DNA from 2 places in the Streptomyces sp. R-07 genome. Region 1 is predicted to be linked to the other one. Evidence: riboswitches for the same ligand, from Rfam matches in the RefSeq annotation. Region 1 holds a riboswitch; the other holds the start of a gene.
The links. Region 1 has a riboswitch for cobalamin ahead of ACN9M0_RS24485 (ribonucleoside-diphosphate reductase subunit alpha). Riboswitches for the same ligand answer to the same signal wherever they lie in the genome.
Positions count from the first base shown of each region.

Region 2: it holds a riboswitch for cobalamin, as region 1 does, so the genes downstream of both, ACN9M0_RS29145 (ABC transporter substrate-binding protein) here and ACN9M0_RS24485 (ribonucleoside-diphosphate reductase subunit alpha) in region 1, are expected to answer to the same signal.

Region 1 covers NZ_CP183978.1:5,318,050-5,322,877, reverse strand. The annotation lists gene ACN9M0_RS24505 (LuxR C-terminal-related transcriptional regulator) at 1-281, shown strand, start outside; gene ACN9M0_RS24500 (DUF3311 domain-containing protein) at 417-680, shown strand; gene mctP (monocarboxylate uptake permease MctP) at 677-2,305, shown strand; gene ACN9M0_RS24490 (GNAT family N-acetyltransferase) at 2,380-2,880, shown strand; cobalamin riboswitch at 2,936-3,058, shown strand; gene ACN9M0_RS24485 (ribonucleoside-diphosphate reductase subunit alpha) at 3,190-4,828, shown strand, end outside.
Region 2 covers NZ_CP183978.1:6,351,265-6,356,092, forward strand. The annotation lists gene ACN9M0_RS29135 (TetR family transcriptional regulator) at 1-443, shown strand, start outside; gene ACN9M0_RS29140 (cold-shock protein) at 665-871, shown strand; cobalamin riboswitch at 907-1,113, shown strand; gene ACN9M0_RS29145 (ABC transporter substrate-binding protein) at 1,180-2,256, shown strand; gene ACN9M0_RS29150 (FecCD family ABC transporter permease) at 2,268-3,341, shown strand; gene ACN9M0_RS29155 (ABC transporter ATP-binding protein) at 3,338-4,153, shown strand; gene ACN9M0_RS29160 (ArsR/SmtB family transcription factor) at 4,132-4,497, shown strand; gene ACN9M0_RS29165 (MFS transporter) at 4,579-4,828, shown strand, end outside.

The DNA of each region.
Region 1 (4,828 bases):
GCCCCGGCCTGGTCCACGCGCTCGTGGTGCTCTTCGACCGGCTGTGGGACGCGGGCACCCCCTTCGGCGAGGCCCCGCGCCGCGACGCGCACGACCTCTCCCCGCAGGAGCGGGAGTTGCTGATGCTCCTGGGCATCGGCTGCACGGACGACATCGCGGCCCGGCGGCTCGGGGTCTCGCTGCGGACCGTCCGCCGGATGAGCTCGGAGCTGATGAACCGCCTGGGCGCGCGCAGCCGGTTCGAGGCGGGCGTGCGGGCGGCGAAGGAGGGCTGGCTCTGAAGCGGCGAGGGGGCCGGCTCCGACGAAGCCCCGAAGAATCGCTTCCGTTATGCGGACAGGGGTTCCCAGCACGGGAGCAGTCCCCTAGATTTCCCCAGCATTACCGAGGTGATCAGCGAGGGGACGGGAATCGCCATGTCAGACACGCCAGATGCGACACAAGGGAAACAACCGACCATCACAGCCCTGCGGGTGGTGATCGCGCTCTGCCTGTTCGCCCCGTTCGTGGCGATGCTCTGGGTGAGCTCCTACGCGAAGGTCGAACCGCTCTTCGCCGGCATCCCGTTCTTCTACTGGTACCAGATGCTCTGGGTGCTGATCTCCACGGTGCTCACCATGGTCGCGTACAAGCTGTGGCAGCTGGACCAGCGTGCCCGCAAGGGAGGTGACGCGCGATGAAGGACGTGACCGGCGTGAACGGCGTGGCGCTCGGCGTCTTCGTCTTCTTCTTCCTGGCCGTCACGGTCATGGGCTTCCTGGCCGCGCGCTGGCGCAAGGCCGAGAACGAGCACAGCCTCGACGAATGGGGTCTGGGCGGCCGCTCGTTCGGCACCTGGGTCACCTGGTTCCTGCTCGGCGGCGACCTCTACACGGCGTACACCTTCGTCGCCGTCCCCGCGGCCATCTACGCGGCGGGCGCGGCCGGCTTCTTCGCCGTGCCGTACACGATCCTGGTGTACCCGCTGATCTTCACCTTCCTGCCGCGCCTCTGGTCGGTCTCGCACAAGCACGGATACGTCACCACCTCCGACTTCGTGCGCGGCCGCTTCGGTTCCAAGGGCCTCTCGCTCGCGGTGGCGGTCACCGGCATCCTCGCCACCATGCCGTACATCGCGCTCCAGCTCGTCGGCATCCAGGCCGTCCTGGACGTGATGGGCGTCGGCGGCGGCGAGGGCACCAACTGGTTCGTCAAGGACCTGCCCCTGCTCATCGCCTTCGGTGTCCTCGCGGCGTACACGTACTCCTCCGGCCTGCGCGCCCCGGCGCTCATCGCCTTCGTCAAGGACACCCTGATCTACATCGTCATCGCGGTGGCGATCATCTACATCCCGATCAAGCTGGGCGGCTTCGACGAGATCTTCGCCAAGGCCGGCGAGGCGTACGCGACGGTCAACCCGGCCACCGGCAAGCCGAAGGGCGCGCTCGTGCCCGGCGAGGCGGGCCAGTGGACGTACGCGACGCTCGCGCTCGGCTCGGCGCTCGCGCTCTTCATGTACCCGCACTCCATCACGGCGACGCTGTCGTCCCGGAGCCGCAACGTCATCCGCCGCAACACCACGATCCTGCCGCTGTACTCGCTGATGCTGGGCCTGCTCGCGCTGCTCGGCTTCATGGCGATCGCCGCCGGGATCAAGGTCAAGAACGGCCAGCTCGCCATCCCGCAGCTCTTCGAGACCATGTTCCCCGACTGGTTCGCGGGCGTCGCGTTCGCCGCGATCGGCATCGGCGCGCTCGTCCCGGCCGCGATCATGTCGATCGCCGCGGCCAACCTCTTCACCCGCAACATCTACAAGGACTTCATCAAGCCGGACGCCACCCCGGCCCAGGAGACCAAGGTCTCCAAGCTGGTGTCCCTCCTGGTGAAGGTCGGCGCGCTCGTCTTCGTCCTGACCATGGACAAGACGGTCGCGATCAACTTCCAGCTGCTCGGCGGCATCTGGATCCTGCAGACCTTCCCGTCGCTCGTCGGCGGTCTCTTCACCCGCTGGTTCCACCGCTGGGCGCTGCTCGCCGGCTGGGCCGTCGGCATGGTCTACGGCACGCTCGCCGCGTACGGCGTCGCCAGCCCGACCCAGAAGCACTTCGGCGGCTCCTCCGCCGAGATCCCGGGCATCGGCGAGATCGGCTACATCGGTCTCACCTCCTTCGTGCTCAACGTCGTCGTCACGGTCGTCCTGACCTTCGTCCTCAAGGCCGTCAAGGCCCCCGAGGGCGTCGACGAGACCTCCCCGGAGGACTACACGGCGGACGCGGGCGACGCCGGGGTCAAGGACCTCCCGACGGTCGGCGCCGCGGTGCACTGACCCACGGACGCGCACCAGAGGGGCCCGGAGAAACTCCGGGCCCCTTCGCGTGCGGCGGAGGCAGACTGGGGCGCATGGACTTCACGATCAGGGCGGTACGGCCCGAGGAGTACGAGGAGCTCGGCGACCTGACCGGGCTGACCTATCTGAACGACGGGCTGCTGCTGCACGGCGAGGACGACTTCTATCTGGACGTGCTCCGCGACACGGCCCGGCGGGCGCGCGAGAGCGAGGTGCTCGTCGCCGTCGACGCGGAGGGCGGGATCATCGGCGGGGTGACCTTCGCCCCCGGCGGCACCACCTGGGCGGACATCGGCGTCACCGGCGAGGCCGAGTTCCGGATGCTCGTGGTGGCACCCGGGGCCCGCGGCAGGGGCGTCGGGGAGGCGCTCGTACGCGCGTGCGTGGACCGGGCGAGGGCCCTGCCGGAGTGCGCGCGGCTCGTGCTCTCCACGGACTCGAAGATGGTCTCGGCGCACCGGATCTACGAGCGGATGGGCTTCGTCCGCACCCCGGACCGGGACTGGCAGCCGATCCCCGACCACTCTCTGCTGACGTACGCCCTGGAGCTGTGACTGCCGGGACCGACACAACATGTGGGGGGTGCCACGAGCGGCGCCCCCCACATGTATGCTCATGCTCGCTGTCGACGCAGGGGAATCCGGCGCGAATCCGGAACTGTCCCGCAACGGTGTGCTTCGTGCGGTTTCGTACGGGGTGAGTCCGAGGACCTGCCGGCAGCGCGCCCGGTCCGTCCGGTCCGGGTGCCACAGACGTCCGGGCCTCGCGGAGTTGGGTCGGTGGACGCGGTGCCGCCGTGCGTACGGCCGCCCCGTTCCCGCCTCCCCGCCCTGGCCCCGAGCCGAGCGAGGGAGAGCCCCCACGTGACCATCGCGCCCGCCGATCCGGCCGCAGCGATCGAGACCGACGGACCCGGGACCGTACTCCTGCGGACCCTGACCGATCTCACCGCCGACCTCCCGGACACCGACCCCGGCAAGGTCGCCGCCGCCGCGCTGCGCGGCCGCAGCGCCACGTCGGACGAGGCGGAGCTGCGCGAGCTGGCCACGGAGGCGGCCGCCGGTCTGATCGCCGACGACCCGGCGTACTCCCGGCTCGCCGCCCGGCTCCTCACGATCACCATCGCCGACGAGGCGGCCGGCCAGGGCGCCGTCTGCTTCTCGGCCTCCGTCGCCGTCGGTCACCGCGAGGGCCTGATCGCCGACCGCACCGCCGAGTTCGTCGCGCTGCACGCGGAGCGGCTCGACGCGACGATCGACGCGGCCGGCGACGACCGCTTCGGCTACTTCGGTCTGCGCACCCTCTACTCGCGCTACCTGCTGCGCCACCCGATCACCCGCAAGGTCGTCGAGACCCCGCAGCACTTCATGCTGCGCGTCGCCTCCGGCCTGGCCGAGGACGACTCGGTGCGCGCGCTCGACGAGGTGGCCGCGCTGTACGGCCTGATGAGCCGTCTGGACTACCTGCCGTCCTCCCCCACGCTCTTCAACTCCGGCACCCGCCACCCGCAGATGTCCTCCTGCTACCTCCTGGACTCCCCGCAGGACGAGCTGGACTCCATCTACGACCGCTACCACCAGGTCGCGCGCCTCTCGAAGCACGCGGGCGGCATCGGCCTCTCCTACTCCCGCATCCGCGCCCGCGGTTCGCTGATCCGCGGCACCAACGGGCACTCCAACGGCATCGTGCCGTTCCTGAAGACCCTCGACGCCTCCGTCGCCGCCGTGAACCAGGGCGGCCGCCGCAAGGGCGCCGCCGCGGTCTACCTGGAGACCTGGCACGCGGACATCGAGGAGTTCCTGGAGCTCCGCGACAACACGGGCGAGGACCAGCGCCGTACGCACAACCTGAACCTGGCGCACTGGATCCCGGACGAGTTCATGCGCCGGGTCAACGCCGACGCCGAGTGGTCGCTGTTCTCCCCGGCGGACGTGCCCGAGCTCGTCGACCTGTACGGCGAGGAGTTCGACGCCGCCTACCGCAAGGCCGAGGCGGCGGGCCTGGCCCGCAAGACGATGCCGGCCCGCGACCTGTACGGCCGGATGATGCGGACCCTCGCGCAGACCGGCAACGGCTGGATGACCTTCAAGGACGCGTCCAACCGGACCGCGAACCAGACGGCCGAGCCCGGCACGGTCGTCCACTCCTCGAACCTGTGCACCGAGATCATCGAGGTCACGAACGACGGTGAGACCGCGGTCTGCAACCTGGGCTCGGTCAACCTGGGCGCCTTCGTGTCGGGTTCGGACATCGACTGGGAGCGCCTGGACGAGACCGTCCGCACGGCCGTCACCTTCCTCGACCGGGTCGTCGACATCAACTTCTACCCGACCGAGCAGGCCGGGCGTTCCAACGCCCGCTGGCGCCCGGTCGGCCTGGGCGCGATGGGCCTCCAGGACGTCTTCTTCCAGCTGAAGCTGCCGTTCGACTCCCCCGAGGCGCGCGCGCTGTCCACCCGGATCGCCGAGCGGATCATGCTGGCGGCGTACGAGGCGTCCGCCG
Region 2 (4,828 bases), 1.0 Mb from region 1:
TCGGCTCGAAGGAGGCCATCGGCAACGCCCTGATCCAGCGCGAGCTGGAGGGCTTCCTGGTCGGCATCCAGCGCGAACTCGACTCCCACCGGGGAGAGCTGGAGGCGGCGGCCGTGGCGGGCGTCGGCTACACGCTCCAGCAGGCCGTGGACAACCCCCTCATCAAGAGCGTCCTGCTCGCGGCGCGCGGCGGCGAGGACGATCTCCTCGCCTACCTCACGACCCGCCCGGAGCCGGTCTTCGGCACCGCGATGGCGATGCTCGACGCGTACGCGATCGAGGCCTGGCCCGACGTCGACGAGGAGTCCCGCGGACTCGCCGTCGAGACGATCGTGCGGCTCACCGTCAGCCACATCGTCCAGCCCGTGGCCCCGCCGGAGGAGTCCGCGCGGCGCATCGCCAGGATCACGGCGCGGATCGCGTACCCGGGCGGCCGCGCCTGATCCGTGGGGGCCCGGAGGGTAGACGAGGCCCGCTGACGGACACGGGGGATATCCGGCAGCGGGCCTCTGTTGAACATTGTACGAGATCGTCGGGGTGAACGGCGCACACGACGGCGGTGGCGAAGCACGGACCGACGGGGTACATCTCCCCTGAGACGCGGACTCGGGCGCCCCGGCCCGGACACCCTCGCCCGCGTCGCCGTGACGACGAGGAGGCCGCCGTGGAAGGCAGAAGCAAAGGGTTCGTGCAGTCCTTCAACCGTCTCGGCGGGTACGGCTTCGTCGTCCCCGTGGGCTCCGAGGAGCAGGTGTACTTCAGCGCCGAGGACATCGAGGGCGCGGACCGCACGGTCTCCGAGGGGCAGCAGGTCTCCTTCGTCCTGGTCCTCGGCGACGGCCGCTTCGAGGCCAAGGAGCTGCGCCTCTGACACCGGCCGGGGCCCCCGGCACGAAGATCGGCCGGTGGTACTGTGCCGAGGCCAGTCGCACCTTTGTACGCACCTGAACGGGTACGTGCACGGGTCAGGGAATCCGGTGGAAGACCGGAACTGACGCGCAGCGGTGAGGGCGACGGGCGGAGCATCGGCCACTGGGCGGCACGACGGGCCCGGGAAGGCGCTCCGTCCGGCTGACCCCGAGTCCGAAGACCTGCTGGCGGCCCCGGCGGCACGCCGCTGCCCGGGGAGCACCGTACGACAGGCTCCGCGTATGAGCCGTGGCCGCAGAGGAAGTCCCCGTGCCGCTCGCACACCCCGTCCGCTCCGCCGTGCTCTCCCTGGCCGGCGTCCTGCTCCTCACCGCGACGCTGACCGGCTGCGGCGGCGGATCCGCCCGGCCGTCCGGGAAGGACGCGTCCGCGCGGGACGCGGCCGGGTCCCCGGAGCGCGGCCACCCCGTGACCCTCGACGACAACTGCGGACGGCCGGTCCGCGTCGACCGCGCCCCGCGCCGGGCCGTCGCCCTCGACCAGGGAGCGGCGGAGATCATGCTCTCCCTCGGCCTCGCCGACCGCATGGTGGGCACCGCCACCTGGACGGACCCGGTCCTGAAGGGCCTGGAGAAGGAGAACGCGAAGGTGCCGCGCCTGGCCGACCGCTACCCCTCCTTCGAGAAGGTCCTCGACACCGAACCCGACTTCGCGGCCGCCTCGTTCGCGTACACCCTCGGCAAGGGCGGCGTGGCTCCCCGCGAGCGCTTCGAGCAGCTCGGCGTCCCCACCTACCTGTCGCCCACCGACTGCGTCGGGAAGGACAACAGCGGCGACGGCGACGGCGTCCGCACCCGCCCGCTCACCATGGAGACGGTCTACGGCGAGATCCGCGACCTGGCCCGGGTGTTCGCGGTCCCCGAGCGGGGCGAGAAGCTCGTCGCCGGGCTCAAGGCCCGGGTGGCGAGGGCCACGGCGGCGGCCGACTTCACCGACGCCACCGTCCTCTACTGGTACTCCGACGCCAAGGCGCCCTACATGGCGGGCTGTTGCGGAGCCCCCGGCATCGTCACGAACGCGCTCGGCGCGAAGAACGTCTTCGACGACACGCGCGAGGAATGGCCCCAGGTCAACTGGGAGACCGTCGCCGACCGCGACCCCGACGTCCTCGTGATCGGCGACCTGAGCCGCCGCGCGCAGTCGGCCGAGAGCGCCGCCAAGAAGATCGAGTTCCTGGAGTCCGACCCCGTCACCCGGAACATGACGGCGGTGCGGCACAAGCGGTACGTCCTGCTCAGCGGCCAGGCCATGAACCCCACCCTCCGCACCGTCGAGGGCGTCGAGAAGGTGGCGGCCGCGCTCCGCTCGTACGGTCTCGCGAAGTGAGCACGACCTCTCTGACGCCCACGCCCGCGCCGCCTACGCCCACGCCTTCGTCCGCGGCCACGCCGGTACGCGCCGGTGCCACGGCGCTGCTGTGGACGGCCGCCGGCCTCGCCCTCCTCGTCCTGTCGGCGGCCGTCGCCATCACCATCGGCCCGGCGGACATCGGCGTCGGCGAGGTCGGCTCCGTGGTCGCCGCCCACCTCGGCGGCGGCGTCTCCGCACTCTCCCCGATCCGCGACGGGATCGTCTGGGACCTGCGGCTGCCCCGCACCGTCCTCGCCGCCGTCTGCGGCGCCGGACTCGCCGTCTGCGGGGCGGTGATGCAGTCGCTCCTGCGCAACCCGCTCGCCGACCCCTTCGTCCTCGGCGTCTCCTCCGGCGCCTCGACCGGCGCCGTCGCGGTCGTCGTCCTCGGCGTCGGCGGAGGAGTCCTCTCCGTCACCGGCGGGGCGTTCCTGGGAGCGGTGGTCTCCTTCGCGCTCGTCCTGCTGCTCAGCCACACGCTCGGCGGCTCGACGGACCGGGTGGTGCTCGCGGGCGTCGCCGCGATGCAGCTCTTCTCCGCCCTCACCTCCTTCGTCGTGATGACCGCCGCCGACGCGGAGACCACCCGGGGCGTGCTCTTCTGGCTCCTCGGCTCGCTCGCCGGGGCCGGCTGGAGCGACGTGTGGGTGTGCCTCGCCGTCCTCGCGGCGGCGCTGCTGGTCTGCGGCGGACACGCGAGGACCCTCGACGCCTTCGCCTTCGGGGAGGAGGCCGCCGCCGCCCTCGGCGTCGCCGTCGCGCGGACCCGGCTCGTCCTGCTGTGCGTCACCGCCCTCCTGACGGCCGCCCTGGTCTCCGCCGCCGGCGCGATCGGCTTCGTCGGCCTCGTCCTGCCGCACGCCGCCCGTGCCCTCGCCGGCCCCGGGCACGCCCGCCTCCTGCCGGTCACCGCGCTGGCCGGGGCGGTGTTCCTCGTCTGGGCCGACACGCTCGCCCGTACGGTCCTCGACCCGCAGGAGGTGCCGGTGGGCGTGGTGACCTCGCTGATCGGCGTACCGGCCTTCGTCCTCGTCCTGTACCGCACCAGGAGCAGCCGATGAGCGCGAGCGCCCACGCGGGCGCAGGGCTTCGCGCCGAGCGGGTCTCGCGCACGGCCGGCGGCACCCTCGTCCTCGACGGGGTCAGCCTCACCCTCGCTCCCGGCACCGTCACCGGGCTGCTCGGGCCCAACGGTTCGGGCAAGTCCACCCTCCTGAGCCTGCTCGCCGGCGTCCTCGCCCCCGACGCCGGAGTCGTCACCCTCGACGGCGACCCGCTGGCCGGGCTCGGCCGCCGCACGGTCGCCCGGCGCCTCGCCACGGTCGAGCAGCAGGCCGACACCCAGACCGACCTGACCGTCGCCGACGTCGTACGCCTCGGCCGTATCCCGCACCGCAGGGCCTGGACGCCGCCGTCGGCGGCCGACGAGACCGCCGTCCGCACCGCCCTCGAACGGACCGGGCTCACCGAACGCGCCCGGCAGCCCTGGCGGACCCTCTCCGGCGGCGAACGCCAGCGCGTGCAGATCGCCCGCGCCCTCGCCCAGGAACCGCGCGAACTCCTCCTCGACGAACCCACCAACCACCTCGACATCCAGCACCAGCTCGACCTCCTCGCCCTCGTCGCGGACCTCCGCCTCACCGCCGTCGTCGCCCTGCACGACCTCAACCTCGCGGCGATGCACTGCGACCGGCTCGTGGTCCTCGCCCGGGGCCGGGTGGTCGCGAGCGGCACCCCGGACGAGGTCCTCACCGAGGAGCTCATCGCCGAGGTCTACCGGGTCCGCAGCGCCGTGACCCAACCCGGGCCCGAGGGGCGCCCGCACATCCGCTTCCTGGGTACGGTGGGCCCATGTCCACGCCCGAGTCCGTAGACCCCGCTGCCGCCGCCCGCCCGCACGAGCGGACCCCGGGAGCGCGTGAACTCGCGGCGGCGGCCGAGGTGTTCGGGCTGCTCTCCGACCCCACCCGGCTCCATCTGCTGTGGCTGCTCACCCGGGGCGAGGCCGACGTGAGCGCCCTGACCGAGGCGTGCGGCGCCGCGCGTCCCGCCGTCAGCCAGCACCTCGCCAAGCTGCGCCTCGGCGGGCTCGTCACGACCCGCAAGGACGGGCGCCGGGTCGTGTACGCGATGCCGGACGGGCACCTGAAGCGCCTGGTCGTCGAGGCGATCAGCCGCGCCGACCACCAGGTGACCGGAGAGCCCTGGCACGACTGACGTGAACATGTGCGCACTCGTGCACGCGTCGGCTACGGTGGAGGTCTCAGCCGTCCGCCGTGGCCGACCGGGGGCGCCCTCATGCTGTCCGTGCTGCGCAACCGCACCTACCGCCGTCTCCTCGGCGCGCAGGTCGTCGCCCTCGCGGGCGCCGGCCTCGCGACCGTGGCGCTCAGCCTCCTCGCGTACGACCTGGCCGGGGCGGACGCCGCCGCCGTGCTCGGCACCGCCCTCGCCCTCAAGATGGCCGCGTACGTGGGGATCGCCCCGCTCGCCGGCGCGCTCGCCGACCGCGTGCCCCGGCGGACGCTGCTCGTCTCGATGGACCTGG